Regions from separate parts of the Heliomicrobium gestii genome, predicted to be linked through region 1. Evidence: riboswitches for the same ligand, from Rfam matches in the RefSeq annotation. Region 1 holds a riboswitch; each other region holds the start of a gene.
The links. Region 1 has a riboswitch for cobalamin ahead of thiC (phosphomethylpyrimidine synthase ThiC). Riboswitches for the same ligand answer to the same signal wherever they lie in the genome.

Region 1 (10,318 bases):
TCGGGCACACAGGCGGGGATGATCACATGGCGATAGAGGTCCCAGCCGCTGCCCCCCAGGGAACGGAGGGAGAGCAGGTCGTATTCGCGGACGCTTCGGGCGGCGTCCCGCGTCGTCACCAGGATCTGATAAGAGACGATCAGGGTGATCAGAAAGACCTTTGAGGCATCGCCGATGCCGAGAAAGAGCAGCACCAGCGGCAAAAAGACGATTTTCGGGATGGGATAGGTGAGAAAGACGACCGGCGCCACCCAGCGATCGGCCTTCGGGTTTCTCCCCAGAAAGAGACCGGCGGGAACGGCCAGCAGGATCGAGAGAAAAAGGCTGACCAGCACCCGAAAGGTACTGGCCCAAAGGTGGCTCGGCAAGGGGCCTGAAAAGGATATGCCAAAAGCACGGAAGGCCTCGCCCGGCGTGGGCAGCATGGGGTTGTGAACGGCCTGCGCCAGCAGCTGCCAAAGAGCGATCAGGACAAGGGCGGCGCCGACCATCGCCAGGCCGCTGCGCAATCGCCTCATCGTCCCTCCCTCCTTTCGGAAGCGGTGACCATGAGCCGGCGGATCTCGTCACAGGCGGCGTGAAATCCCTTTTGCCGGCGGTAGTCCGGCGCGCCGGCGCCGCTGTTTTCCACTTGGCCGATGATCCGCAGCGGGGGGCCGTCGAGGATGAGGATGCGCTGGCCGAGGAAGGCGGCCTCCTCGATGCTGTGGGTGACGAGGACGATGGTCAGCCCATCGCGGCCGGCGATCTCCAGGATCAGATCCTGGAGCGACTCCCGTGTCAACGCGTCGAGCGAAGAAAACGGTTCATCCATCAGCAACAGGTCCGGTTGTGTCGCCAAGGCACGGCCCACGGCCACCCGTTGCCGTTGCCCGCCGGAGAGTTGGCGGGGATAGCGGCGCTCTGTTCCCGCCAGGCCGAGCCGTTCGATCACGGGACGAACCTGCTCGACGGCCTCTCGCCCCCCCAACCCTTTTATCCGCAAGCCCAGGGCGATATTCTCTTCGACCGTCTTCCAGGGGAAGAGACCGAAGTCCTGCAGGATCAGCGACGTTTGGGGCCGGGGGCCGGCCAGTGGGCGGCCGCCCACATCCAACCGGCCGCCCCCATGGCGACCGCCGGTGTCACTCGGGTCGCCGGCGTTGCTGCGGTCGCCGGTGTTGCTACTGGCTTTGTTGCTACTCGCGGTGTCGCCGCGGTCGCCGTTGTCGTTACGGCCGCCGCTGGGCCGGAGCAACCCCGCCAGCAGCAGCAGCAGGGTGCTCTTCCCGCAACCGGAAGGTCCGATCAGGACACAACGCTCCCCCTCGGGAACGGTGAGGTCAAAGTCATCCAATATGGTTACATTGTTCCCCGGTTGGCGGTAAGCCAACCGGAGATCCCTGGCGACAATCATGGCGCCAACGACGGATCGACCAGATCCTCATAGGCATAGGGTTTCTCCAGCAGTTTTTTCGCCGCCATCCAATCCATCACCCGCGTCAGCTCCTCCCGGCTGGGGGGAACAGGCTTGGAGAAGGTGGGCGACTGGTAGCTGTCCTGGATCTCTTTCGGGATGTTCGCCTTGGCGACAACGAGGGGACGGTATTTGACCGGATCGGCCGTCAGCGCCTGACCGGCCTCGCCGTAGACGGCGACGACCTTCTTGATCGCCTCCCGGTTTTTCTCGACGCTGTCCTTGCGGAACAGCAACACCGTCTGGGAGATGTTTTTCTGCGTATCATCGGCGATCAACCTCGCCCCCTGCCGTTCGGCCAGGAACGCCAACGGATCGGGCAGGATGGCGGCGGTGATCTGATCGCTCAAGAGCATCTGCAGTCGCACCGGGATTTTGGGAATGGCCATTTTCTTGACGTCGCCCGGTTGGAGCCCGCCCTCGGCCAGGAGCTGGTCGCCCACAAACTCGATGATGCTGTTCTCCGAGATGGCCAGTTGGGCGCCCTTCAGATCAGACAGGCGCTGCACCGGCGACTTGGGCGACGCCAGCAGGGCGAATCGGCCTTCTTTGGCGGTGACGCCGAGGCCGACAGCCGCCACTTTGACGGGGGTGCCGCTCTTTTGCAACAGCGCCACCGCCACCAGATCGGCGACCTCGCCGTCAATCTGACCGGCCTGCATGGCCGCATCCCGTTCTTGGGCAGAACTGAAGGGCACCAGGGTCACATCGACGCCACGGGCCTTAAACAAGCCTTCCTGTTCGGCCACATAAAAGGGCAGGTTGTCTTCGATGGGCAGGATGCCCAGTTTGACAGGTCCAGCGGCAGCGCCGGACGGGGCCGGTGTGGACTTCGGATCGGCGGCCTTGGATTCGCCGGTGTTGCCGCAGCCGGCCAGCAAAACCACCTGGAGGGTGAACAGCGCCGCCAGCGCCAAAGCCAGCAGGCGGTTAGGACGTTTCCGCTTCGGTTGGGCCTGTTCGATCATCATCAGCACTCCTCTGTCTTATCGTGAAATACATATCTTGCGATTATTCGACAGGCTGGCTCCGAATCCTCCCCGTCCTTACCTATCCTCCCTCGTCCTTACCTATCACTCTCGTTACCTATCAACCTCGTCTAGCATCCCTCAACGGCGTCGCTGCCCAGGTACTGGCTGACCACCTTCATGGCGCAAAGTTCCCCGCACATGGAACAGGCCGGCGCGTCATCGGCATTGCGAGCTGAACGCACCTGCCGGGCATGGTCCGGATCGATGGAGAGTTCGATCTGGCGGCGCCAATCGAGGGCCTTGCGGGCGCGGGACATCTCCAGGTCCCAGTCGGCGGCGCCGGGGATGCCTTTGGCAATGTCGCCGGCATGGGTGGCGATGCGGGCCGCAATGACGCCCTGATGAACATCCTCCGCCGTCGGCAGCCGGAGGTGTTCCGCCGGGGTGACGTAACAGATGAAATCGGCGCCCGCCATCGTAGCCATTGTCGCCCCGATGGCGGAGGAGATATGGTCGTATCCGGCGGCGATGTCTGTTACCAGTGTGCCCAAAACGAAATAGGGAACCTGGTGGCAAAGCTGTTTTTGCATCTGGATCGTCGTCTGGATATGGTGGGCCGGCACATGGCCGGGGCCTTCGACCATCACCTGGACGCCGGCTTCCAGCGCTCGTTGAACCAACTCGCCCACCAGGATCAGCCCTTGGATCTGTGCCCGGTCGAGTGAGTCGGCGATGGCGCCGGGCCGGATGGCGTCGCCGATGGAGAGGGTGATGTCATAGCGCTTGGCGATCTCCAGCACACGGTCAAATCGGGCGTAGAGCGGGTTTTCCCTGCCATGGTGAAGCATCCAACCGGTCATGAAAGCGCCCCCTCGGGAAACGATGTCCGTCACCCGGCCCTGCCGGCGCAACCGGTCGATCACATCCATGTTCAAGGCGCAGTGCAAGGCCATGAAATCTACGCCGGCTTCGGCATGTCTTTCGATGGCGGTGAAGATATCCTCCTCTGTCAAGGCGACCACAGAGCCGTAGCGTTCAATCGCCTCTTTCGCGACCTGATACAGGGGCACAGTGCCCACAGGCAACCCTGTGCTGGCGATGGTTTGGCGCAGGAATCCCTCAATGTCGCCGCCTGAGGAGAGATCCATGATCGTATCGGCGCCGGCCTTCTCGGCGGCCCGCAGCTTATCCAGTTCACCCTCGCTTTCCATCAGGTCTGACGATGAGCCCACCGATGCGTTGACTTTCGTGCGGATGCCCTTGCCTACAGCGACAGGATCCACATTGGGGCGGCTGTTGTTTCCCAGGATGACCATGGTTCCCTCTGCGATGGCCTGGCGGATCCTTTCGGGTGAGACCTTTTCACGGTTGGCCACGTATTCCATCTGGGCGGTGATGATGCCGTTGCGGGCGAATTCAGCTTGGGTTTTCTTTGTCATGGCGATTCCTCCTTCGTTATGTTGGGAACCGGTTTGCTCCGGTCAGTCGCCTTGCCTGTTAACATGACATGAGCGCCTTCTATGTCTTAGCAGAACTCAACGGGCGTTCTGAAATACTCGGCCAGAACTCGGCGGGAACAGCCATCGCCGCAGGCATGGCAGTTGATCTCTTTTGCCATGTCTTCCGATCCGGCGGCCGCCTCGGCTGCCGGACCTACCGGCGTGCCGGCGGCGCTCCTGGTCGACACAAGCCCATCGGGATCAAGGGCCAGCCTCTGTTCCGCCTTCCGGTTCTGCCAGCCCCGCGCCTGGGAAAGGGCGGCGTCGCGCTCGACAGCGGCGGCGAACCCTTTGGCCACGTCGGCGGCATGAGCGGCAATGCGGGCCGAGATGACGCCGGTCCGGACATCCTCCACCGTCGGAAAGCGAACATGTTCCGCTGGGGTGACGTAACAGATCAGGTCGGCGCCGGCAGAGGCGGCCAAGGCGGCGCCGATGGCGCAGGTGATATGGTCATAACCGGGCGCAGCGTCTGTCGCCAGGGGCCCGAAGATGAAGTAGGGCGCCCCTTCGCAGAGCTGTTTCTGCAGTTGAACCGTCGTGTGGCAGTGATGCAGGGGCGCATGGCCCGGCCCTTTTACCATCACCTGCACACCGGCGTCACGGGCCGCCCGGACCTGTTCGCCCAGGATCACCATCTCCTGCACCTGCGCCCGATCCAGCGAGTCGTGGCCCGAACCGGGTCGCAACCCATCGGCCAGGCTGAGGGTCACATCATAACGCCGGCAGATGTCAAGCACTCGGTCAAAGTGGCGGTGAAACGGGTTTTCCTGTTGGTGATGAAGCATCCAGCCGGCCAGCGAAGCGCCGGCCCAACTGACCATATGGGTCAGCCGGCCCTGCCGCCGCGCCAGTTCCAACGCCTTTAAGGTCATCGCCGAGTGCAGGCCAAAGAAGTCGACGCCCTCGGCGGCGTGACGCTCCATGGCGTCAAACATCTCCTCCACCGTTGTGGCAAGAATGCCGCCCCGCCTCGCGTCGCGCCGGCAGGCAAAGACCTCATACTGGGGCAGTGTGCCAACGGGTTTTGTGGATGTCGACAGCACATGCCGGCGAAAGAGGGCCAGATAGTCCTTCAATTCAGCCTCCGGTTCCCGCAGGCGATCGACGCCGGCTCCGATGGACAGATCCAGGACCGCATCTGCCCCTGCCGCCAACAGAACCTCTAGCTTCTTACGCTCTTCCGACTCGGATCCGCCCTCCAGGGGCAGTCCGATAGAAGCGCTGACTTTGGTGCGCAAGCCCTTTCCAAAGGCGACAGCCTGCCGTCTTTCGGCCCGCTTGCGGTTGTAGGGCAAGACGATGGTTCCATCGGCCAGCCCCCGGCGGATCGCCTCGGGCTCCACCTGTTCCCGCTGGGCCGCCTCAGCCATCGCGGGCGTGATCATGCCCTGCAGGGCTGCCTCGCGCTGGGTAATCTCCACTCCGTTCAGCCTCCTTTTTTCTGTCTCCCGACTGTCCGGCAAATAAAAAAAGCCCCCAGATCCATAGCGGATCCGGGGACTTTGCCATCATCCCTGAAGGGTCTCCTTTGCCGGGAAAGAGACCCTTAGACCGTACACAGGCAGGTCTTCTGGCTCGGGTTCCTCGCTGGCTGCGCCTTCCCTCTTGCGAAGTGGCCTCTTGCAGCCGGCTCCCCCATACAGCGGCGGGACCGCCCGGGATTCGCACCCGGTTCCCTATTCTCCCTTGCGGGCACCTGTGAACACTTTATGAAATTGATTGGTTGCGCTTATTATCATAATCGCAACATGTTCGCCTGTAAAGATGGATTTTCCAAAAAAACATCCACAGTTCCAGCCACTCGCAGGGCCTTACAGGGCGTGAAACCCCAAAGCGCAGGCCAGCAACCCCACAATGGCGCTGCCGCCGACGTAAACGCCGCAGCGCAACCATTCCCCGTCCTCGATCAGCCGGACGGCCTCAACGGTGAAGGTCGAAAAAGTGGTAAAGGCGCCCAAAAAGCCGATCTGAAAGACATTTTTTTCGATCGATTGAATGCCTGGGTTGCTTGCTGCATGAGCCGCTGACAGACCAAGCAAAAAGGCACCCGCGATATTAATGAAAAAGGTCGATGGCGGATAAGCCAGGGAAGTCCGTCGCGCGACAGCGACGCCGACGCCATAACGCGCAAGGGCGCCCAAGGCGCCGGCGGCGCCGATCGAAAACAAATCCCACGGCGTCATCGGTCCACCTCCAGCGCAGCGGGACGATTTTCCTTCATCATTCGAGCGCCGCGCGTTCCAAGAGCGCTGACCAGCACACCCAGAACAAGGCTGGACAACACATAGGCCCCCGCCAAGGCAGCCTCGCCCGCCTCCAACATGCGCACGCTCTCGAGCGCGAAGGTGGAAAAAGTGGTGAAAGCGCCCAAAAACCCCGTGGCGAAGCCGAGCCGAAGGGCGGGTTTGATCGCCACTACCTCCATGGCTACCGTCAAAAAGAAAGCGAGCACAAAAGCGCCCAGCAGGTTGATCGTCAAGGTCCCCCAGGGGAAACCGGTCTGATCGGCCAAAGGCGCCATCCATGTTCCCATAAAAAAGCGGGCCAGCGCCCCCAGAAAACCGCCGATCGCCACAGCAATAGCGTTCATCGCCGGTCCCTCCTTAACAGAGCCCGCTTGGCTGCGATCCTTTTTGCGGAGACGCCTTCCATGCACGCAACCCCTTCCAACAGGACCGCCGCCGCCCCACCCGAGGCGATGGCCGCGCTGCCGGCAACTGGGGCAGGCTCATCCCGCCCTTCCCCCTCTTGGGGCAGCACGACTCGCGCCGCTCGGGTCGTCTCAGTCCTTCCCGCCCCGTACGCCCGGTGACGGCCTGTCATCTCCGCCGGTTCCCCCACCTCGACGATGGAGATGCCGCCGTTACCCAGGTCTTTTTTTCGCACCCGGCAGCCCCGTTTCAACCGGAGATACCACAACAGGATGCGGAGAAACCCCTGATGGGAGATGACGACGATCGATCCCCGCTCCCTCGCCACATCCAACAGTTGTGTCCAAGCGAGCCGGGCGCGCCGAAAGGCCTGGTAGAGCGTCTCCTCGCCCTGCGTAAAGGGCCAGGCGTGACGCCACACCGTCATGGCGATGAGCAGACAGAAGGGGATCGCTCGTCGATTCCCGCTGCCGGGAAACTTGGACAGGACGATTTCGCCAAGGCTTTCCATGGTAACCACCTCTGCGCCCCATGCTCGGGCGAGGATGGTCGCCGTCTCCTGGGCTCGTTGAAAATGGCTCGCCACCACCACCGGGACGGGGCGCAGCCTGCGGGCCACCGCCTCGACCTGACCGATTCCCGTCGTGTTCAACCGCACCATCGATGGCGATCCGGACATCATGGCGTTAAATGTGTCAATCGTAAAGCGAGCCCCAAGCGGTATGATGTTTTCGTCCGTTTGCCCGTGGCGGACGAAGATAATCTGCATATTAACCGACTCCATCTTGTCATTCAAAAACCCCATGGCAAGAGCAACCCCTCGCCAAGCGCCTTGTACGTCTTTTTTGTCCGGGGTCAGACACATCTTTAAGTGTAGTATGGGGAGAAAGGATCGTCAAGCTACTATTTTCCACTTATTGCCACAAAGCAGGATTGCAGCCTATTTACGTCGAAATCATCATGTTGAATAGCCGAGTCGTCATTGATCATTGATATATCGAAACTTGATGTATCAATGACATTGATACACCGATCAATGCCTACCGCCTAACGACGTCGTTCAGCGATAGCATGGGCGGTGAATTCCAAACCATCACGTAAAAGGTAAGACCGTCCATCACCGGATGATGAACGATATGGAGTGACTTGCATGCTGCAACAGGCCCGGACACTGCTGAACCGGCACTACGGCTACACCGCCTTCCGACCCGGCCAAGAAAAGATCATCGAGAGCCTGCTCACCGGTCGCGACACCGTGGGCATCATGCCGACCGGCGGCGGCAAGTCGATCTGCTACCAGATTCCGGCGCTGCTGTTGCCCGGGCTGACTGTGGTCATCTCCCCGCTGATCGCATTGATGAAGGATCAGGTGGACAACCTCCAAAACCTCGGCATTGCCGCCACCTTTATCAACAGTTCCCTCGACAGCGAGGAGGTCGACAGTCGCGTCCACCGGATGAACCGGGGCGAATTCAAACTGATTTACCTCGCGCCGGAGCGGCTGGAATCTCCTCATTTCCGCCACCTGTTGCAGCGGTTGCCTGTCTCGCTGATCGCTGTCGACGAAGCCCACTGTGTCTCCCAATGGGGTCACGATTTCCGCCCCAGCTATCTCTCCATCGCCTCCCTGGTCGCTGACTACCCCCGCCGACCCCGCGTGTCCGCCTTTACCGCCACAGCCACTGAAGCCGTGACGGAAGACATCATCCGTCACTTGGGGTTGCAACAACCCCATGTCTTCGCCACCGGCTTTGACCGTCCCAACCTGTCCTTCCGCGTCATCCGAGGCGAAAATAAAAAAGATTTTCTGGCCCAGTACCTGGAGGCGAACCGGACACGAGCCGGCATCATCTATACGGCGACCCGCAAGGAAGCGGACCTCCTCCAGGAATACCTTCTCCGCAAAGGCTTCCGCGCCGGCAAATACCACGCCGGATTGGCCGATTCGGAGCGGGAGCAGGCTCAGGAAGCATTCCTCTACGACGACAGCCGGATCATGGTGGCCACCAACGCCTTCGGCATGGGCATCGACAAGTCGAACGTGCGCTTTGTCATCCATTACAACATGCCAAAAAACATGGAATCCTACTACCAGGAAGCGGGGCGGGCCGGACGAGACGGCGAGCCGGCCGAATGCATCCTGCTCTTCAGCGCCCGCGACATCAACACGCAAAAGTTTCTCATCGAACAAAACCAGGCCACACCGGAGCGCAAATCGATGGAGCATCGCAAGCTCCAGTCGATGATCGATTACTGTCACACGCCGCGCTGCCTGCGCAGTCATATCCTCAACTACTTTGGCGAGGAAGCGCCGGAGCGCTGCGGCAACTGCAGCAGTTGCGCCGATGACGTCGAACCGGTCGACATCACCACGGAAGCCCAAAAGATCTTCTCCTGCATCGTTCGCATGCAGGAGCGATTTGGCATGAACCTGGTCGCCGAGGTTCTCAAGGGATCGAAAAGTAAGAAAGTGGCCCAGTCCGGTTGCGACCGCCTGTCCACCTATGGGATCATGCGAGAGTACACGATCAAGGAGATCACCGACATGATCAGCATCCTCACCGCCGAAGGTTACCTCTATGTCACTGAGGGCGCCTTCCCCGTCGTGCGCCTGCTGGAAAAAGCCGTCCCTGTGTTAAAGGGACACGAAAAGGTCTTTCTCAAGGTGCGTAAGCGCGCCAGCCGTTTGGAAGCCGACAGCGACATCTTTGAGAGCCTTCGCCGGCTGCGCAAAGAGATTGCCGACCGGGACGGCGTCCCTCCCTACATCGTCTTTCCCGACAGCACCCTCCGCGAGATGTCCCAGCGGCTTCCCCTCGACCGGGCGTCGCTGCGGGCCATCAGCGGCGTCGGCGACACCAAGCTGGATCGGTACGGCGACGCCTTTCTGGAGGAGATCGGCCGCCACATAAAGTAATTCACCCTCTCCACCGCAGCGGCATAAGGCTATGAGTGTAACATGCGCGCATATCGGTGGAAAGGGTGACATACACATGTATGATGATCCGTATCAATCCCCTCACGACGGCTTCTCCGCGTCGGTCGACGGCCGCGCCTACCTCCGGGTGCTCCATGCCGCGCCCAACGCGCCGCCGGTGGACGTCTACGCCAATGACGTCCTGATCATCCAGAGGCTTCCCTACGCCCGGTTTACCCAGTACTTCCCCGTCCTGCCCGGCCGTTACCGGATCGACGTCTACCCGACGGGGACCCGGACAAGGCCGGTCATCGGCACCGTCGTCGATATCCCGGATCGCTCGATTTATACGGCAGCCGCAGTCGGCCTCCTCCCCAACCTCAGCCTCCTCCCCATCAACGACCCCCGACTGCCCCGCCGGCCTGACTCCGTCTTCATCCGCTTCGCCCACCTGTCACCGAACGCCCCTGCCGTCGATATCACCCTGCCCAACGGCACCGTGCTGTTCCGCAACGTCTCCTTCCGTCAAGTCACCGGTTATATCCCTGTCCCGCCGGGCGTCTACACCTTGCAGGTTCGCCTGACCGGCACCTCACAGGTCGTCTTGACCGTGCCGAACGCGCGTCTGCTGCCCAACCGCTTCCTCACCATCTACGCCGTCGGCCTAGCCGGCGGTCGCCCGCCCCTGCAGGCGCTGATCGCCCTTGACGGCAACAGCTACCTGCCCTTGACCAGCTTTCCCACGCCGACACCTTTTGCAAGTCCCGGAACGCCTTCGCCCGGAGGCCCCTTTGGCGGGGTGCCGACATCACCATGACTGG
Region 2 (10,318 bases), on a different contig from region 1:
CCATGATCACGAGCGATATCGACCAGCTTTTGGCGCGCTTTATCGCCCAGTTGATCATCCCGTTCACCTGTCGCCACCCACTCCGTCACTGTCGGATCGCTGGCAAGCAGGCGCGCCGTCTCGGTGGCCCGCTCCAGCCGCCCGTCGATGCGGGCCGCCATGGACCGGGCGATGTAATGGAGGTCCTTTGTTTTCAACTTGTCGATGACGCCGGTTCTCGTAATGGAATAGCCAATGACGCCGGTCAGCAGGACGGCCAGGGTGATCATGGCCGTCGCCAGCACGATGACCTTCATCGCGCCACGGTCATAGAGAACGTTCCGTCCTCCCTCAAGAAGGCCCTTTTCCTTCTCCAGCCCCATCGTCATCGCGCCCCTTTTGTCATACAGCGTTGCGCTGGGCCTCTGTGCCCCAGTCATGGGAGATGGTTGCTACCGTCCCGGTCCGTCTTTCCTCTCCCGAGAGATGATCTGAAAGGGCATCGACACGTCTTCCTTAAACTCCTCGGCGCATTCCAATTCGCTGTCATTATCCTCATCATAGTACCAGTTCAGTGACAGTCGTTTCCCCTTCTTAAAGGCGTCATCCAACTTCTCCAGAAGCATCATGACACACTTGGAACTGCTCGTGTTGATGTAGGGGAAACTGAAGTCGATGACAACGTTGACTTCAGCCGTCAGTTGGTCCAGGTAGGCATCGACCCACCGCAGGACCGGCTCGTAAAAGGTAAAGGCGTTTTCCGGGTATGACTGGCCGGATAACTTCAACATATGTCGCTGCGGGTCGAAGTCAACCTCCGGCGTTCCTTTTGATCCGGCAATGAAGAGCTTCTCCATGGCAATTCCACTCCCTATATGATGGCTGTCAATGTGAAGAAAGCAAACCGCTCATCGATGTGGATGATCGAGTATTCCAAGGGGGCGCTGGTTTTGCGGGCGATATCGATGAGACCGAGGCCGGCGCCGAGGCTGCCGGGCGGCAGTTCCTTTTTCATCTGTTCCTTGTAGAGTTTTTTCAGTTCCAACTTGTCCAGGGCGCTCACCCGATCGATGCGCTCCGCCAAAACCGGCGCGTCAGCGATTTCGATCAGGTTGCCGGAACTGACATAGGTGCCTCCCATTCGCTTCCCGATGACAATGATCCCAGAATTGGCCACTCGCTCATAGACGTCAGCGCCTTCTTTGACGGTAATGTAGTTTTTGATGTTCTGCGTTTGTTCGATAAAGATGGCGAAGATATTGAAGATGTCATTCTTCGGCCGGTTTTCGTTTTCCAGGTAGCTCTTCACCGCTTCGCCCAGTTCCTCAATGATCCCCTGGGTGAAACGTCCGGAAAAGCTGATCAACACGTTTTCACTGCGAAGCGCCTGCTGCAGTTCAATCATACGGTTGCCGTTCATATTGCTGCCTCCCTTGACGCAGATTCGGTTCCATATTATCATCTTTTGCTTCCCAACGGATCGGCGCGTTTCCATTATAAAATAAGCAGCCCCGGTGTTGATTAAAATCTTGGCGAAGTACCTAAAGTTGATCTAAAGGATTGACACAAGGGGATATGTCATTCAAGCGCTCGCGAAGGGAAAAGGATGCAGGACGAATTGTGTCGAACTATTAGACAAAAGGAAGAAACGGGAGGGATAGAATGCAGGGGAAAAAAGTCCTGATTGTGGAAGATGACGCGAAAATCCGCCAACTGTTGATCCTCTATCTTGAAAAAAATGGGTACCTCACGGCGGCGGCGGAAACAGGTTCAGAGGCGCTGCGTCTCTTTGAGTCCGAACAGCCTGACCTGCTCCTGTTGGATATCCTTCTGCCCGATATGGACGGCTACCAGATCTGCCAGGAGATCCGCGACTGTTCCAATGTGCCGATCCTCTTCATGAGTTGCATGAAGGAGGCGGAGCACATCATCCAGGCGCTGAAACTGGGCGGTGACGACTATATCACCAAGCCCTTCGACCCAAACGTGCTCGTGGCCCGGGTGGAGGCCAAGCTGCGCCGGGCGCCCATCTTCCGGCGGGTCTCTCATGCAGAAGAACCGGCGCCGACCCGCCTGCTGGTCTTTGACGACCTGGAGATCGACCTGGCCAACTACCGGGTCACTGTCGGCCGCCAACCCGTCTCCCTGGCGGCCAAAGAATTGCAACTTCTTTTCTTCCTGGCTCAACACCCCAATCAGGTCTTTACGGCCCAAGAGCTGTACACGCGGATCTGGGGGTATGAAGATGTGGGCGACTACCGGACCGTCATGACCCATGTCAGCAACATCCGCAAAAAGATCAAATCCGACCCGTCGGCGCCGGAGCGCATTCAGAACATCCGCGGTTTTGGCTATAAATTCAACGGCTGACGCTTTTTGCGGCGATACGGCCACAGGAAGGAGTTGCCTACGTTGCCGAGGGATGGCGATGGCAATACGCTATTCGGTAGGGAAACCCTGGTGCTGAATTCAGCGAAGGCCGAGGTTGTCCACATTTCCGCTCCCGAAGCGAGGCAGACCTTTGCCGACCTCACTTCAGAATACGAAAAACTTCTGAAGGTATCGGCAAAGATTTTTAAAATCAGCGACATCCAGGGGCGGTTGCTCAAGGAACGGGAGTATGAGATCAATGAGGCCAATGGGAGCTTGCACCGCCTGGAGCAGTCGCGCCGCCGTCTCGTCTCCGACATCTCCCATGAACTGGGCACACCGATGACCTCGATTCAGGGGTATCTTCGGGCCATGCTGGACGGGATCGTGGCGCCCGATCCGGAAAATCTGAAGATGGTTTATGAAAAAGTCCTGCTGGTGAACCAACTCGTCGAGGACCTCTTTGAACTGTCGAAATTGGAGTTCGGCCAGCCCGCTTTCGATCTGAAACGGATCCAACCGGATGTGTTGGCTGACGATCTGGTTCGCCGCTTTGGCGCCGACATCCGGCAACGGGGCTTCCGTTTTGAATCTTCGCTGGCTCTGCCCTCTCCCGCCGCCGGCGCCCTTTTTCTCTCTGTGGACACGATGCGCATCGAACAGGTGATGAACAACCTGATCTCCAATGCGCTGAAATACACCGCACCAGGGGGAACGATCCGGCTATGCTTTCGCTTTATCTACCCCGATGAGGCCCCCCTGCCCCAGAAAACGCCTGTGTCGTTGCAAATCCGTGTGGTCGACAACGGTCCGGGTATCGACGAAGCGGCGCGGGCACAGGTATTTGACCGTTTTTACCGGGCAGACCGTTCCCGCCAGGAGGAAGGCGCCGGTCTCGGCCTGGCGATCGCCAAACAGATCGTGATCGGCCACGGCGGGCAGATCGGCCTGGAGAGTCAACTCGGCAAAGGCAGCACTTTTTATTTTACACTGCCCCTCACAGCCACCCCTCCCGGGGTATCAGCGTATTCACAATCAGGCAAAAAAGGAGCCTCCGAGAAGTGACACTCGGAGGCTCCTTTTTTGCCGATTAGGGGGCGGCAACGCCGTCGGCCCGTTTCTTGCTTTGAAAGATGCCCGAAGCCAACAGGGCGCCGCCGAACACGAGCGCTGCGCCCAACCAATGGTAGCCGTAAAGGGGTTCCTGCAAGCCCCAATAGGCGATGGCGGCGGCATAGACGGTGATCAGGTTTTGAAAGAGGGACGATACGGTGGCGCCATAGGCTTGGACCGCCTGGTTCCACCAGTAGAAGGCGAGGACCGACGCAAAAAGGCCGAGGTATACGGCAGCGCCCCACATCCATGGCGCCGCTGGTTGGCGGGTGGCAGCGGAAAGGTTCCAGTCGTAAATTCCCATGGGAAGCAGGAGCAGCGCGCCGATGGCGAAGGAGTAGCCTGTGGCCGCCAGGACTGGCACGTCTTGCGCCGCCTTGCGCCCGGCGATTGTATAGAGCGCCCAGAGGGCCGTCGCCAGCAACACCAGCAGGTCGCCGGGATTGAAGGACAACTGAGTCAGCCGTTCCCACGATCCCTGGGCCGCCACGACAGCGACGCCTGCCACAGACAGGATGATGCCGGCCGCTTGGGTGCGCTGTAATTTTTCACGATCGATGAGAAAGACGAGCATGGCCGTGACCATCGGGCTCAGCGCATTGATCAACGTGGCGTTTACCGATGTGGTATAGCGGAGTCCCAGGTAAAGAACGGTGTTGAAAAGGCAGACGCCTGACAAGGCCATGAGGGTGATCCAGCCCCAGGAACGCCGGGTGATGCGCTCGATGGGATAGGTGCGGAGGGCCATCGGCAACATGATCACCGCGGCGATGACGAAGCGGATGCTCGATAAGGCAAAGGCGGGGATGGCGACGACCAGCAGCCGTCCCATCACAAAGTTGGTCGCCCAGATAAGCGGCGTCAGGATCAGTTTATAAAAGGGGTTCAAGGGTTCTCATACACGACCTTCCTATATTAAAGTATACATTTTTGTGACAAACATTGGGCAAAGGGCTGCCTTCATTTCATCATAACACAATTCCAGCCATCGGGCGAAGTGACAAAGATGACAACAAAAATAAAGAACCGCAGTCAAGCGCCTGCGGTTCCACCGAGGTTGGATTCTTTGTATCTACGTATCTACATGAGACGCATTCCCTTTACCCCTCGGTACGCCGCTGCCGCCAAGCCAACATTGACAGCGGAACCGACAACCAGAAAGGGCATGACGGCCACGACGGCGGCCCAGCCGCCCATGAGCAGCATCGTCAAGGAGGAGACGACGCCGTTCAGAAACACACCGGCGATGAACGCCGCCGTCAGGCCGAACCGCTCCTTTGTCCAACGAAAAACCCAGGCCCACAGGGCCATCTGCGCGGCGATAAAGAGATGAACCGGCAGGGTGAGCGGAAAACCGACAACCATGGCGGTCAGCAGGTGTCCGAGGGTGATGACGATCATCCCCCCTGTCGCCCCAAGGGCCAGGGCGGCGAAAAATCCGGGGAAGGAGTCGAGGCCGATCGTGCCGACGGGGCTGGGGATTTTGATCATGGCGCCAACGGCGCTCAAGGCGATCAGGACGCCCATCAGGGCGATTCCCCGGATGCTCTTCCAGGAAAAGCCTGTCTGATTGTATTCCAAGGGCATGTGGCTCATGTTGAAAACCTTCTTTCCTGTTCTTTGGCATGTTGTTGCTGTGGAACGACGATCGCTTGGGAACGGCGATCACCGGAACGAGCGCCTTCGATGTCGTGATGTCCTGACCTTTACCGGGCCTTCTCCTTCAATTCGCCGAGATGGTGGATAGGCGCGCCGGCGATCTGGGGCGGCGATGTCTCGGCGGTAAAGATCAGGCAGGTGGAGGGGCCCGCCGATTTAGCCAAATCCAGCGGGGTGTCTTCCTGCCAGCCGACGACTCGGCAACGGACGGCTGCCGCCAGGTTTTCGGCCTCGACGCGAATCCCTTTGGAACCGACGGGCACCACTTCACGCACACGGGGATCGGCCAGCAATGCCCGCACATGTTCAGCCCGGGCGATGGGCTTGCCGTCATCAGACACCACCTCGGCGCCGACTTTCGGCCACCCGAGGCAATAGACCTGATCACCGGGCCGCGAGGCGCCCACGCGAAGGCCCTCCCTTTTTACAGCCCCGACGACGGTGATCCCCACACCGGTCTGTTCCGTAGGGATGTTTTTTTCGGTGCTGATGGCGATAGGCAGATCGCGCTTGCCGATGGCGCCGAGTTCGTCGCGAACTCCGGCGAGCACCTCACCCCCTGTGGGAAAGGGCTCATTGGCGATGGCTGCCGTCAGCGCCACCGGTTCTGCGCCAACGGCGAGCACCTCCATCAAGGCGACCCGGGTGGTGCAGATCCCCACGATATAAGGGGGGACCTGCACGGCATCACGTTCCTTGCCGCCGATGGCGCCGCAGGAGTCGCAGGCCACCACCAGGCACTGGTCGTCAGAAAGAAACACCACTTCCACATCGCGTCCCTTGTATCCCAAGGTTTCCACCTCCTTGAAGTTCATTGCCCCTGGGCATTCTGCGAGCAAAAGAAAAAGCCCATAGCTTCTCTATCGCCGTCAAGGCAACAATAAAGAAACCATGAACTTTGCCATCATTCATGAACGGTCATGTTCCAGGCAGGTCTCCTGACTCCGATTCATCACCGCTGCGCGCCTTCCCGGTTTCCCAGTGGCAACCTGCGCAGGGCTCCTCGTCACAGTGGCGGGTCCGTCCGGGAATCACACCCGGTTCCCTATTCTCCCCCCAAGAGGGGCACCTGAAACATGGCTATGCTCTTTGTTTGTATTATAAGTCACAAAGAGCCTGTTTTTCAACAGGAGCAACCCGGTTTTCTCGACATCAGCTTTTACTTTCTCGAAGCGAGAAATTCGGCTACCGCCCTCAACCTTCCGCCGCGCTGTTCCGCACTCTCGGTGTCAACACTGCATTCATCTTCTGGAACGTTTCCACCGCCTGGGCCAACTCAAGCGCAGAGAGTTCCTGCAGTTGGCCATTCAACCGCTCGAAGCGGGCCTCCTGAATCGTTTGAATGGTCTTCAACCCTGTATCCGTCAGTGAAACCATGACGACGCGCCGATCCTTTTCAGACCGCTCCCGCGTGATGAGCCCCATGCCAGCCAGTTTGTCCATCATGCCGGTCACAGCGCCGGAGGTGATCCCGATCTGGTCGGCGATGTCGGTGGCCTTGCAGGTCCCCGACTTCAATAATATGTACAACAGAAAGATCTGCCCTTCGCCCAGATGGTATTCAGGGCCGATATCCTGGACGGCGCACTTGACATTATAAAAAAAAGCCTCTAACAAATCCTTGATGGCATTTAATTGCTGATCCTTCACCGCTTCTTCCCTTGACAGTTCTTGTCCTCTCCCTTACGATCATATCGTCTTAGTCGCTAAATATTTTAGCCTCTAAGATAAATATTAGGCCGGTAGGTACCGGCTGTCAATGAAAGCATCATTTGTATTTGGCGGAGGAGGATTTTACGGTGAAGAGACAAATCGGCGTCAGCCTGCTTGCCGTCGCCCTGCTGGCAGCGGGGACAGGTTGCGGGAAAACGCCTGAACCGGCAAGCACCGAAGCGCCGCCCCAGACAGTGACGGTCGCCAAGGCGGAGCGCACAGACCTGTCCAACGTGCTGACCTTCAGCGGCGCTCTGGCGGCAAAAGATGAATTAAAGCTGGTCCCGAAGGGCCAGGGCAAAGTCGCCCGCATCAACGCCGAAGTGGGGCAGCGGGTGAACGCCGGCGACATGCTGTTGGAACTGGACAACGCCGACATCCAGGCCCGGCTCGACGCCGCCAACGCCGGTGTCGAGGTCAACAAGGCCAGCCTGGAGCGGGCGCGCCTGCAGCTGGATATGGATAAGATCGCCCTCGACGACGCCCAACGCCATTATGACCGGGTAAAGGCGCTCTTTGACGCCGGCGCCACGTCCCAGTCCGACTTTGATGCGGCTAAGAGCTCCCTGGACACGTCGACAAAACGGTGCGCCTCTGACGAGGTTTCCGTCGCCTCGGCCCAGGCCCAGTTGAATCAAAGCCAGGCCCAGGTCCGCCAGACCCAGGTCGATCTGGAAAACGCCGTGCTGCGCTCGCCCATCTCCGGCATCGTCTCGGCACGGAACGTGAATGTGGGCGAGTATGTCTCCAATACGGCGACAGCCTTCAATGTGGTCCGTATCGACACGGTTGAGGTGAAGGCCGATCTGACAGAGAGCGATGTCAACAGCGTCCGGCCCGGCCAAGAGGTGGAGGTCAAGGTGGCCGCCGCCAGCGACAAACCTTTCAAGGGTCGCATCGCCAAGGTGAGCCCTGCCGCCGATGAGAAGGCGAAGACCTTCCCCATCTGGATCGCCGTCGACAACGGAGACTACATATTGAAGCCCGGCATGTTTGCCGAGTTCCAACTGGCCACCGCCCACAAAACGAACGCCCTGACGGCGCCGGCGGAAGCCGTCGTCATGCGCAGCGGCGCGCCGATTCTCTTTGTGATCACCGACAACAAGGCGGTCGAGCGCAAAGTGAAGACCGGTTTCTCCGATGGCAAACGAGTCGAGATTCTCGACGGCCTCAAAGACGGCGAGATGATGGCCACAGGCGGTCAAATGACCCTGGCTGATGGCGCGCCCGTCGCCATCAAGGAGGCGCAGCCGGCGACAGCCAGCCCTGGCGCCGACACGGGAGCGACGGCGCCAAAAGGGCAGGTGTAATCGATGAGCCTAACACAATTCGCCGTCAAGCGGCCTGTCGCCATGAGCATGATCGTCCTCATGTTTGTCGTGCTCGGTCTCTACAGCTACCGCATGCTCGGCGTCGATCTGTACCCGAACGTCAACGCGCCCTACATCTCTGTCAGCGTCTCCTATCCCGGCGCCGGCGCCGAAGAAGTGGAGAGCCAGATCCTCAAACCCATCGAATCAGCCGTATCCTCCATCAGCAAAGTCGACACCATCTCTTCACAGGCTTCGGAAGGCTTTGGCGTCGTCATCGTCCAGTTCTCCCTCTCGGCCAACGCCGACCAGTCGGCCAACGACGTGCAGAAGAAGGTCGACTCGGTGAAGGGGCAGTTGCCGGATGACGCCAAGGATCCTGTCGTCATCAAGATGGACTTCAACGCCGCCCCGGTGATGACCTTAGCCTTAAAAAGTTCCCGGCCGGCCCAAGAGACCTATGACCTGGCAGAAGATGTGCTGAAGGAGCGACTGCTCAAGGTCTCCGGCGTGACCGACGTAAAGCTCATCGGCGGTCAGAAACGGGAAATTCAGGTCGACATCGACAAGTCCCGCCTGGAAGGCTACGGCCTGTCTGTCAAAAAAGTGAGCGATCTGCTCAAAAACGAGAACATCAACCAACCGAGCGGTCGCCTGGATCGCCCTGACCTGGAATACAACGTCCGCGTCATGGGCCAGTTCAAGACAGTCAAGGATGTGGAAAACATCCAGATCCCCCTGGCGAACGGCTCCAAAATCCCCTTAAAAGCCATCGCCACCGTCAGCGACAGCCTCCATGAGGTGCGCACGATCAGCCGTGTCAACGGCCAACCCTCCATCGCCGCCGTCGTCTTCAAACAAAGCGACGCCAGCATCGTCGATGTGGGCGACAGCGTGAAGCAAGTGCTGCCTTCCATTGAAAAAGACCTGCCCCCGGACGTGCAACTGGTCATCGCTCGCGATTTTTCCGACTACGTTCACAACTCCCTCAATGGCACGCGCTCTTCCATCATCGAAGGCATCATCACGACGGCCCTCGCCCTCTTCTTCTTCCTCCGCGAGTGGCGCTCCATGGCCACCGTCATCATCGCCATCCCCACATCGCTCATCGCCACGCTGATGGGCATGTACTTCGCCGGTTTCAGCTTCAACATGATGTCCTTGCTGGGCATGGCCCTCTGCATCGGCATCCTTGTCGACGATTCGATCGTCGTCCTGGAGAACATCCACCGACATCGCGCCATGGGCAAGTCGGCCGTTGACGCCGCCCTGGAAGGTCGCGCCGAAATCGGCATGGCGGCCATCGCCATCACCCTCTCCGACGTGGTCGTCTTCGCGCCTATCGCCTTCATGGGCGGCATGGTGGGCCAGTTTTTCCGCCAGTTCGGCCTGACCGTCGTCATCGCCACCCTCTTCTCCCTCTTCATCTCCTTCACCCTGACGCCGATGCTGTCGGCGCGGTTCTACATGGAGGAGGATCCCGAGACCAAGGAACTGAAGGCGAAAAAACGCCAGGCCTCCCTCTACGGACTGTTCCTGCGCAAAACCAGCCCCATCACCACCCGTTTCTGGTCCATCCTTGACCGGGTGTCTGACCGCTTTTCCGACTTTTATATGAGTTCACTGCACTGGTCGCTCCGGCACCGCTTCACCATCATCGCCGTATCCCTCATCGCCTTTGTGGCCAGCCTCACCTTGATCCCCCTGGGCTTCGTCGGCTTTGAGTTCATGCCCAAGTCCGACCAGTCGGAATTGACGATCAATCTGGAAATGCCAAACGGCACACCGCTGTACAAGACAGATGAAGCCGCCCGGGAGATCGAAGCCTTTGTCAGCACGATCCCGGAGGTAAAGTACTACCAGAGCAGTGTCGGTTTCAGCAGCGGACGCGGCAGTTCGACGTCAAACGCCAACAAAGCCGAGGTGGGCGTCCAACTGGTCAAGCGTGCCGAACGGAACCGCACCATGTGGCAGATCGCCGACCAGCTTCGCGAGTTCTCCAAAACCTTCACCAAGGGCGCCATGCACGTCACCGAGTCCGAGTCAGGCGGTGGGCCGCCGGGCTCGCCGATCCAGTTGGAGATCTCCGGCCCTGATTACGACCAGTTGATGTCCATCGCCGATCAGGTGAAGACCATCGCCTCCGGCATCCCCGGCGCCAAGGAATTGGACAG
Region 3 (10,318 bases), on a different contig from region 1:
TCACCAGTACCTCTCCTTTTCCTGATTCACTCGTGTGTCATCGGCTGCGTTCGGTTCTTTCCTTATCTGCGCCTTGGCCCAGGCCAAGGCTTCCTCGTGATTGCCGGTCACATGGGGATAGGACAAGCTTGGACGTCGGATCAGAATCGTCCTCAAGCCCATTCCGGCGGCGGCGCGGAGCTTGGCGTCAGCGCCGCCGACAGCGCCGCTCTCCTTGGTGACGAGCCAACGGGTCTTTGTCTGCGCAAACATGGCCCGGTTCAGGTCTTCATCAAAAGGGCCCTGCATGGCGATGATCTGATCGGGCTGAAGGCCCAGTTCCAGGCATTGCCGCAGCGACTCCAGGTCAGGCAGGATCCGGGCGACGGGGCGAAGCTTCTTTTGCAGCAATGGCGGCACCACCTGGGGGAGCGATCGGCTGCCCGTGGCCAGGAACACGGTATCCCCTTCCCGGGCCGCCGCGAGCGCCGCAAGGGCCTCTTCCCAGTTTCCCACTGCGATCAGATCGGCGTATTCGGCAAGGCCGATGGAAGGTCGCTCATAGCGAAGATAGGCGATGCGCTCGCCAGCGGCCAATTGCATTAAATTCTCCGACACGGCGCGGGCGAAGGGATGGGTGGCATCGATCACGGCGCTGATTCCTTTCTCCCGGACAAAGGCGGTCATCGCCGGGAGATCCATGGCTCCCTGATGGATGGGCACCGCACCCGAAAAAGAGGCCTGAAGAAGCTGCGCGCCATATTCAGTCACGACACTGGCGAACACGGGCAGTCCCGCCGTCCATATCCTCTCGATCAGGTGGCGAGCATCCTTTGTTCCGGCGACAACCCAGATCACCAGCGGTATCCCCGCGGGGTGATCATCCAACCGTCCCGGATGTAGGTCTGGGAGTTGCCGATGACCAGAACGGTAAACATGTCGATGGGGTGCTCCAAAAACTCGCCCAGTGTGGTGAGTACCCGTTCCTCCCCCTCCCGGCGGGCGTTGCGAACAATGCCGACCGGTGTCTCCGGAGAACGGTGCTGAAGCAACAATTGGCGAACCTCTTCAATCTGGTGCACCCGCTTGGTGCTTTTCGGGTTGTAGAGGGTGATGATGAAGTCGCCAGCAGCAGCGCTCTCAACGCGCCGCCGGATCAGATCCCAGGGGGTGAGCAGGTCGCTGAGGGAGATGACGGCAAAATCATGCATCAGCGGCGCGCCGAGAACGGCGGCGGCGGCGGTGGCCGAGGTGACGCCGGGGATCACCTCAACGGCGACTTTCCCCTGCGCTTCCCGCTGTTGCACCGCTTCCAGGACCACGCCGGCCATGCCATAGACGCCAGGGTCGCCGCTGGATACGACAACAACCGCTTTTCCTTCCAGCGCCAGATCGACGGCCAGGCAAGCCCGGTCGATCTCCTTGCGCATGCCCGAGGCGCGCACATCTTTTCCCTCGATCAGGTCCTCGATCAGCTTCACATAGGTGCTGTAGCCGACAATCGCGTCAGCTTCGGCGATGGCTTGCAGCGCCCGTCCTGTCATCTGGTCGCGGTTGCCCGGTCCCAATCCGATGACGGCCAAGGTACCTCGGCCAGCGCCACAGTCACTGGGCCGACAGCCCTTTTCTTCAAAAGAAGTCGCGCTTGCGGGTGCGTCAATAGCGCAGTCGGTTCGCATACGGCTTTCACTCCAATCGCGTCAGTCACAAACTGGGAACCGCCGATCTCCCGGTGGCTGGCGCAGCAGGCTTGGATTTGGTCGGCGGAAAAGGTCAAAAAGGGCACCTTGTACTCCTTCGCCAGGTCGAGCAGTGCCTTTTCTTCGGCCTTCACCCAGGCGCTGGCGATGGCGGCCAGGCAGTGGGGATGGACAGCCGCTGCTTGACAGGCTTCCCGGAAGGCTCGCAGCACCTGTTCCAGGGAGACACCGCGGCGACAGCCGATCCCGGCGACGATAGAGCGGGGAAAAAGCCGGAGATCGACGGGCGGCTCATCCCAGTGGGAAGAGAACAGCACCCGCCGGGCCGCTGCTTCCCTTTTGCCCGAAGGCGTTGCCTCCGCGGGCGAACCGGTCGGCAGTGACTCTCGCCGTGGCTGCCAGGGAAAGGCCCCTTCCAATTCGTTCAAAAGGGGCAAGAATCGTTCGTCGGCAAGCCACTCAACCGGTTCGCCCCGCAGTTGGGCCGAGGCGATTTTTTTTACGGCCCCCCACGGTTCAACGCGGGCGCCCCAGCGGCGGGCGAAGGTATCGACAGCCGGCAATGCATTCACATCGGTCGCCGTCGTGATCACCGGAACGGCGCCGATGCGCCGGCCTACCTCTTCTGCCAGTTCGTTGGCGCCGCCCCAGTGACCGGACAGGATGCTGATCACGAAGCGCCCCCCTTCATCAAGGGCGATCACCGGCGGGTCGGTGCGTTTGTCGGCGATCCGCGGCGCCAGCATTCGCACAAGGATGCCAAGAGCGCCGATGAACAGGAGCGGTTTTCCCTCGGCAAAAATTTGACCGAAGGTCTCCCGCAAAGGTGGCCGCCAGCGCGTGATCGCTTCCCCGGCCGGAACAGCGGCGACAGGCCCCTCTGAAGGTCTTTCCCTTCTCGTAGTGTCAGTGTCACCGGCGTCTCCGGCGCCACCGACGTCTTCAGCACAGGCAGCCGGCAGCCACAGGCGCGCCTCCGGAAAGGCCGCGCCGATGCGCTGCGCCAGGGCGCTTCCCCCTGGCGTCAACGCCAGCACGTTCACTGGCCGCTCCCCCGTTCCGCCTCCCGGTATCCGTGGGTGAACTCGGGGTGATAGAGGAGCGAACGGCTATAGGGGCCTTCGAGAAACTGGCCGACCATGATCATGGCCGTCCGGGCGATTCCTGCCTCGGCCACCTTGCCGGCGATGTCGCCCAAGGTGCCTTGAACCGCTTTCTCGTCAGGCCAGGAGGCTTTATAGACGACAGCAGCCGGCGTGTCTTCCCGATAGCCGCCGGAAATCAATTCAGCCGTCACCTGATCCAGCAGATGGGTGCTAAGAAAGATGCACAGGGACGCTTTGTGCTGCGCCAGGCTGGACAGGGATTCCTTTTCCGGCACCGGCGTCCGGCCGGCCAAGCGGGTGATGATCACCGTCTGGGACACATCAGGCAGGGTAAATTCCTTGCGCAGGCTCGCCGCAGCGGCTAAGAAGGAACTGACACCAGGGATCACCTCATAGGGGATGGCCAGTTCGTCAAGGGCGTCCATCTGTTCACGGATAGCGCCGTAAATGCTGGGATCGCCCGTATGCACCCGCGCCACCTTTTTTCCCTCGCCCACCGCCCGCTTCATGACGGCCAGCACCGCTTCAAGGGTCATGGAAGCACTGTCGTGGATCTCCGCGCCAGCCTTGCAAACATGCAGGACGGCCGGGTTGACGAGCGATCCGGCGAAGATGACCACATCGGCCTCAGCGAGGCGCTTCTGTCCCTTGACAGTGATCAGATCGGGATCGCCCGGTCCTGCGCCAATAAAGCTGATCATACTGGCACCCCCTTTTCTTTAACGATCAACAGGCTGAGATAATCGAGCTTCTGCCCAACCAGGGAAGCCAGATCGGTGACGATCTGTTCCTCCGGCGTGCCGCAGCGGGTCACAAAGGCGGCTGATTCAGCGCGCCCCTCCTCTTGCAACACCCGGAAGATCTCGTCGAAGCGAGAAGCCACTTTCATCAGAACCAGGTTGGGAAACTGCCGCAAGAGCGGTCGCAGTTCCTCGGGATCCCGCAAAGCCGGGACGACAAGCAAAGGTTCCTCTCCTTCCGCAAGGGGAAGATTCAGCCGGGAAGCGCTGGCGGAAAAGGAGGTCACGCCCGGCACGCTCTCGACGATGATGGCGGGGTCAATCGCCCGAAGCGATTTTAATAGGTAGCCATAGGTGGAGAAAAGCAGACAGTCGCCGATGGTGATGAAGGCGGCGTCTTTGCCGGCAGACAACACATCGTAAATCTGCCGCGCCGCTTGCTCCCAGGCGTCCCGCAAGAGACGATCATCCTGGGTCATGGGCAGGTGCAGCGGCGCCACCACTGTCGTCTCCGGCAAAACATCGCGAATGATGGTCAAGGCCACCCCTTCGCCGCCCCCTTTGCCACGAGGCGTAAAAATCACCGGCGTTGTCTCCAACAGGGCGACGGCCCGCCGCGTCAGCAGCGCCGGATCGCCCGGCCCGACGCCGATGCCGTAAAATCTTCCCAGCATTCAGCCACTCTCCTTTCGGGTCCAGATGATGACCACGGGGTTCTGACTCTTCCACAGGTGAACCGAACCGACCGGGTCCAGGCGGTTCACCTGAATTTGACTTGCTTCAAAGGGAATTCCCTTTTGTTTCAACCAATGGGTAGCCATGGCCACCGTCTCGACGGTGACGGCGTTGAGGACGAGCCGACCGCCCGTTTGCAGCCGGCGCCAGATGGTCTCCAGGATCTCAGGCAATTTTCCGCCGGAGCCGCCGATGATCACGGCGTTCGGCGCCGGCAGGTCGCCTAAGGCCTCTGGCGCTTCGCCCGCCACGACGACGAGATTGTCCACGCCCTGCTTCCGCCCGTTGGCTTCGATCAGGTCACAACCGACCAGGCCACGCTCGACAGCGAAGACCTGGCCGCCCCGCGCCTGCAAGGCCGCTTCCACACTGATCGATCCGGTGCCGGCCCCGACATCCCAGACGATATCACCAGGGCCGATCTGCGCTCGCACCAGGGTGAGCGCCCGGATGTCCGATTTGGTCATGGGAACCTGACCTCGGATGAAGACGTCATCAGGCAATCCGATGGCGGCGATCGAAGGGGAAGAGCCCATCGAACCGTCGCCTGGCAGGATCGCCGGAAGGGGATTCGGTTGCATCCCCTCCCGGCGGTCCGTTCGGGCGTCAACGCCCCCACGGACGATCAACACAGCCGGCCTGTACGCGCCTGTGTTCACGAGTGCAATTGTATGTACAGTACCCTCTTCGACGGTTTCGTCTTCATAGCCAAGATTCCGCGTCACAAAAGCCCGTCGCTCCCCCTCCCCCCGAGCATCCAGGTAGGCGGCGATGGCTTCCGGTGAATGGTCCGGATCGGTCAGGAAAGCAACCCAGCCCGCATGGTCGAGGGCGGCAAGGACATCCTCCATAGGGCGACCGTGCATGCTCTTCCATGTCGCCTCCTGCCAGGGCAGCTTGAGACGGGCAAAGGCCATCTGCAAGGAACTAAGTCCTGGGATGACCCGGAGCGCTTCGGCGCCGAGGGCGCCGGTGAGACGGGGCAACAGGCTGTAATAGCCGGGATCGCCGGAGACGAGGACAGCGACACGCCCTGATAACCGCTCAACAGCGATATACTCGATCAGTTCGTTTAGATGGCGGTCGATGATCCGGCCTGGTTTGTTGAATCTGGCAAAAAGCGCCAGCGCGCGAGGACCTCCGACGAGCACATCGGCCTCCTCCACGGCTTGCAGCGCGGCCGGTGTCAAATATTCGTCTGTGCCGGGTCCGATGCCGACGACGGTGACCGGAAATCCCGGTCCAGTCCCGGAAGCGTTGCTTGACGACTCCACCCTAGCGGTTCTCCCTTCAAATCTGTGAATATGACAGAAACAGTTCCGCGAAAACGTTCAGCCGCCTTTTCGGCAGCCACATCGGCCAGGTGATCGAAGAAGTTGCGTCGTCCGGCCTTCGTCAGCAGGTCCACCGCCGCTTCCGCCGTGTTGGCCTCCAACAGCTCCTTGACGAGTTCAAGGGGCAGTCCGCAGACGGCGGCATGGGCGGCGATGATCTCTCGGCGCCCGTCGGCGATCCGGCTGTGGGTGTGGAAGATGCCGCCAGCCACCTTGACCAGCTTGCCCACATGCCCCCAGAGCAGAACCTCCCGGACGCCTTTTTGGGCGCAGGCGTCCAGCATATGACCGATGAAGTTGCTCGTCAGCACGACGGCGTCTGAGGGCGCTCCCCGCTGCTCCAATCCCCGCCGCCCCATGTGACCCGGTGTGAGCAGGAGAGTCCGGTGACCGGCAGCAAGAGCCACATCGATCTGCGGTTCCAGGCTGTGTTTGAAGGCCTCTTCTGACATGGGATTGACGATGCCCGTCGTTCCCAAGATGGAGATGCCGCCAACAACGCCCAAGCGGGGATTTAATGTCGATGGGCCGACCCGTTCCCCCTCAGGAACCCAGACGATCAGGCGAACCCCCCGTCCAGGAGGGAGCGTTTCCCCCACAGCGGCGGTGATCATGGCGCGCGGCGTCGGATTGATGGCCGCTTCCCCAACCGGTATGGCCAAGCCAGGCTTGGTCACCCGACCGACGCCCAGCCCCCCGTCGATGTGTATCCCGTCCGGCGCAGGCAAGGCGGTCACGCGAATCGCCAAGCCATGGGTGGCGTCAGGGTCGTCACCGCCGTCTTTGATCACCTGGCAGGTGACGCTCTCGCTCACGGCAACAGAAGGCGCCTGCTCTTCCACCCGCTCCGCTTGGACGATCAACCGGCCGCCCAGCGGCAGCGGGATGTCGATCGGCATCTTCGAATCAGCGGGAAGCTCTGTCGCGTCAATGGTTGTCCCGGCAAGCGTTCCGTAGAGGAAGCCTGTCGCCGCCTTGGCCGCAGCGGCAGCGCAGGATCCTGTCGTGTAGCCTTTTCGCAGTTGTTCCCACTCTCCCCGCCCATAAAAAAACCACACCCCTTTGCAAGGTGTGGGATTTGACACAAATACAAACCTGGGAAATCAACAGACCATTCCCCGGTCCGGTCACCTCCCCCGTAGCGCGCGGGTTCTTGCGGTGGGGGCAGTCAGGTCTCCTGGCTCAGGTTCATCAACCGCTTCGCCTTCCCGGTTCCCCGGTGGTCATAGAAGCGCCCTCCCCGTCACAGTGGCGGCACCGCGTCGGATTCACACCGACTTCCCTGCGTCACAGTGAGTGACGCCTGCCCCGAATATGCGTAATGTGATACATAAAATTATTCGCCGTCTTTTGAGTCATTCCTGCAAATCCAAAGAACTTTTCTGTCGTCACTGCGGATCAGGGATAGTTTCTCCAAATCGTCCCGTCTTGAGCGCCTCAGGCGGCGGTTTTCGGCCTCCAGGCGAGCGATGGCGTCCCGCCGTTCACTGTCCACCGTCTCCAGCAACGCCATCAACACGCGGCGACTGAGCCTCAACTGATGTAGCCGCGAGCGCAGGTAGTCCACTTCATCCTGCAACGCCTCCAGCGGTTCACGATTTCCTTCTCCCATGACGCCACGCCCTCCTGCCTGTGTCTTATCACCATTTTATGTCAAAGGCAGGCGAACTATCCCATAAGAGAGACTTCGATCAACCGGCGAAACGATACCGTTTGGCGATCCGATCGACAGCCTCGGCCAGGCGCTCCTCGGAAACGACCAGGGCGATGCGGACATACCCCTCGCCCCGCTCACCAAAAGCGTTACCCGGCACGACCAGCACGCCCGTTTCCCGCAGCAGCTCCTCGGCAAAGGCGAAAGAAGAGGCAAATCCCTCTGGCACGGGCGCCCAGACGAACATGGAGGCCTTCGGCTTATCCATCTGCCAGCCGATGCGAGCCAACCCATCGACGAGCACATCACGCCGGCGCTGGTAGGCCTTGGCGTTTTCCTCAACCATGGCCTGCGGTCCGCGCAACGCAGCCACAGCTGCCCATTGCACCGCCTTAAAGACGCCGTAATCGATGTTGGATTTCAGGTTAGCCAGAACGGCAAGAACCTCCCGGTTGCCCACAGCCATGCCCAAACGGCAGCCGGCCAGGTTATAGGATTTGGAGACAGAGTGGAACTCAATACCCACCTCTTTGGCCCCCGGCGCTTGCAAGAAGCTGACAGGACGATAGCCGTCATAGGCCAGTTCCGAATAGGCCACGTCATGCAACACGATGATGCTGTTGCGGCGCGCAAAGTCGACGACACGAGCGAAAAACTCCAATTCCGCCGTGGCGGCCATCGGATTGCTGGGATAGTTCAGGATCATCAACTTGGCCCGTTGCAAGACCTCTTCCGGAATGGCGTCAAAATCAGGCAGGTAGTTCTTTTCTCGTTCCAGCGGTAGCGGATACGGCACGCCTTCGGCGAGAAGAACACCGGCTGAGTAGATGGGGTATCCCGGATCGGGGACGAGGGTGATGTCACCGGGATCTAACAGGGCCAAACCGAGATGACCGAGACCGTCCTGGGATCCCATGAGGGAGAGGACCTCTGTCTTCGGGTCAAGGGTCACTCCGAACCGTTGTTGATACCAATCGGCAACAGCGCTCTTGAACTCCATCAGCCCGTCTGTCAATGCATACCCAAAGGCATCGTCTCGGGCCAGACCGTCCATCAGGGCCTGCCGCACATGGGGGGCCGGAGGACGATCAGGGCTGCCGATGCCAAGATTAATCACATCAACGCCGCCGCCTTCCACCTCTTGCCGCAACGCATCCATACGCGAGAACATGGCAGACGAGAGGTTGGCCATTCGACGTGCCGGTTTCCAATCAAACATGGTATGTATCTCCCCCGCTTAAAAAAATGCTACCTTTCATTCTAGACCTACAGCGGGGGATGTTTCAAGGTTTTAATCCCTTTCTTTTTCTATCGACGGCTCGTATTCACTGCCATCGGAGCATTCATTGCAAGGCAGACAATCTCCAAAACGTTCGGCGTATAGGCAATGTTCACAATGGAGGTCTCGACGCTCCATGCGGCCTCCCCCTTCGTTCCGTTCCTTGCACTTATTCTTTGCTTCCACCTCTATTGGCCATACACAGGAACCTCACGTTTTTCCAGGCCAAACCCTTGTTACGGTTCAACCGGTCGATCCGGGAGGTTCTTGGCCAGCAGGCGCATCAGGTTGCCCGACCCAATCGCTCGAATCTGCTCGTCAGAGAAGCCTCTTTCTCCCAAGGCCTCCCACAAGCGCGGAAAACGCTCAGCCCCCTCCAAGCCGAGGGCGTAACGGTCAGCGCCGTCAAAATCGCTGCCGATGCCGACATGTTCATAGCCGCCGCCAGCCTGGCAGGCCTGCTCGATGTGATCGGCAACTGCCTTCACGCCGGCCCTGGCATCACCGAGGAAGTCCGGATAGAAGGTGATCCCCATGACGCCGCCCCGCGCCGCCAATGCAGCGATCTGCCGGTCATCGATGTTGCGGGGGTGATCGTGCAGACTGCGGCAACAGGTATGGGAAACCAGCCAGGGGCGCTGGCACAACGCACTGAGATCCCAGAAACCGGCCGGAGCGATATGGGCGGCATCGACAACCATTCCCAGGTACTCCATCCGTTCAACGACCTGCCGCCCAAAACGGGTTAAGCCGCCTTTGCTTGCTTCCTCCCAACTCCCGTCGGCCAGAAGGTTGCGCTGGTTCCAGGTCAACCCTATGGAGCGGACACCGAGACGAAAGAGGATATCCAGCAGGTCGAGAGAGCCTTCCAGCGCTTCGCCGCCCTCAATTGCCAGCAATGCGCCGCAGCGGGTCCCCGTGTCGGCGAGTTCCTCTTTCCAACACAAAGAAAAGAGAACGTCGCGGTTCTCCCGGATCATCCGGTGATAGGCGTCGATCAGTTCCAGTGTACGCCGGAGGCTCCCATAGGGTTTATAGGCCTCGCCGATATAGGCGGCGAAAAATTGCAACGCCACCCCTCCCGCTTGCAGTCCCCGGACGCAGACGGCGCCGCCGGCTTGATCGAAAAGGGAGAAGCCATCGTCGCAAACCTTCAAAAGGGTATCACAATGGGCATCGGCAACCTGGATCAAGGGGCTTCCCTTCTCCTGCAAAGATGTGATGGATTCTCCCTTTTTCATATCATCAAACCTCATGGTCTCCTTCTGACATGACATCGAAGCAGGACAAAAGTCTCAAAAAGCAAGAAACCTGCCCGCAAAGAGGCAGGTCCTATGTAGGCAGGCTGTAAACGGCTCGTCAGCGCGGTTCTACGATCAGCTTAATCGCCGTCCGCTCTTCGCCATCGATCTGGATGTCTGTGAAGGCAGGGATACAGATGAGGTCTACACCCCGGAGGGCTTCAAAACCGCGCGCAATGGCCACCGCCTTGACTGCCTGGTTCAGGGCGCCCGCCCCGATGGCCTGGATCTCGGCGCCGCCTCGCTCTCTTAGCACGCCGGCCAAGGCGCCTGCCACTCGGTTCGGGCTGGATTTGGCTGATACTTTGAGCACTTCCATGTCAACGGCCTCCCTGTTTTTTCATGTAATTTCCACTAATGTGTGTTTCTAGATTACACCGAAAATTGCTTTTTTTCAATCTATATTTTCTCCATTTTTATCCTGTTAATTATGATCCAGCACGAACAAAGGCGCCCCCTGCATAAGAGGCGCCTTTCATCGTTTTATCGA

Region 2: linked by a shared signal. The riboswitch ahead of GTO89_RS06685 (AIR synthase related protein) and the one ahead of thiC (phosphomethylpyrimidine synthase ThiC) in region 1 are both predicted to bind cobalamin.
Region 3: linked by a shared signal. The riboswitch ahead of cbiD (cobalt-precorrin-5B (C(1))-methyltransferase CbiD) and the one ahead of thiC (phosphomethylpyrimidine synthase ThiC) in region 1 are both predicted to bind cobalamin.

What each region holds. Positions count from the first base shown of each region.
Region 1 is NZ_WXEX01000011.1:47,613-57,930, forward strand. Features, by position in the region: gene GTO89_RS12790 (ABC transporter permease) at 1-518, opposite strand, end outside; gene GTO89_RS12795 (ABC transporter ATP-binding protein) at 515-1,396, opposite strand; gene GTO89_RS12800 (ABC transporter substrate-binding protein) at 1,393-2,424, opposite strand; gene bzaB (B12 lower ligand biosynthesis ThiC-like protein BzaB) at 2,556-3,866, opposite strand; gene thiC (phosphomethylpyrimidine synthase ThiC) at 3,953-5,350, opposite strand; cobalamin riboswitch at 5,473-5,644, opposite strand; gene GTO89_RS12815 (fluoride efflux transporter FluC) at 5,741-6,112, opposite strand; gene crcB (fluoride efflux transporter CrcB) at 6,109-6,519, opposite strand; gene GTO89_RS12825 (histidine phosphatase family protein) at 6,516-7,385, opposite strand; gene recQ (DNA helicase RecQ) at 7,731-9,497, shown strand; gene GTO89_RS12835 (DUF4397 domain-containing protein) at 9,574-10,314, shown strand.
Region 2 is NZ_WXEX01000004.1:298,853-309,170, forward strand. Features, by position in the region: gene GTO89_RS06650 (SpoIIE family protein phosphatase) at 1-362, opposite strand, end outside; gene GTO89_RS06655 (DUF1987 domain-containing protein) at 432-836, opposite strand; gene GTO89_RS06660 (SiaB family protein kinase) at 851-1,399, opposite strand; gene GTO89_RS06665 (response regulator transcription factor) at 1,642-2,349, shown strand; gene GTO89_RS06670 (sensor histidine kinase) at 2,392-3,414, shown strand; gene GTO89_RS06675 (DMT family transporter) at 3,440-4,351, opposite strand; gene GTO89_RS06680 (ECF transporter S component) at 4,543-5,058, opposite strand; gene GTO89_RS06685 (AIR synthase related protein) at 5,169-5,921, opposite strand; cobalamin riboswitch at 6,033-6,209, opposite strand; gene GTO89_RS06690 (MarR family transcriptional regulator) at 6,316-6,771, opposite strand; gene GTO89_RS06695 (efflux RND transporter periplasmic adaptor subunit) at 6,921-8,144, shown strand; gene GTO89_RS06700 (efflux RND transporter permease subunit) at 8,148-10,318, shown strand, end outside.
Region 3 is NZ_WXEX01000010.1:25,897-36,214, reverse strand. Features, by position in the region: gene GTO89_RS11965 (sirohydrochlorin chelatase) at 1-4, opposite strand, end outside; gene cobK (precorrin-6A reductase) at 1-837, opposite strand; gene cobJ (precorrin-3B C(17)-methyltransferase) at 834-1,523, opposite strand; gene GTO89_RS11950 (cobalt-precorrin 5A hydrolase) at 1,520-2,722, opposite strand; gene cobM (precorrin-4 C(11)-methyltransferase) at 2,719-3,486, opposite strand; gene cobI (precorrin-2 C(20)-methyltransferase) at 3,483-4,199, opposite strand; gene cbiE (precorrin-6y C5,15-methyltransferase (decarboxylating) subunit CbiE) at 4,200-5,534, opposite strand; gene cbiD (cobalt-precorrin-5B (C(1))-methyltransferase CbiD) at 5,447-6,679, opposite strand; cobalamin riboswitch at 6,745-6,916, opposite strand; gene GTO89_RS11925 (translation initiation factor 2) at 6,931-7,206, opposite strand; gene GTO89_RS11920 (LL-diaminopimelate aminotransferase) at 7,286-8,467, opposite strand; gene GTO89_RS11915 (dipeptidase) at 8,764-9,768, opposite strand; gene GTO89_RS11910 (stage V sporulation protein S) at 9,887-10,147, opposite strand.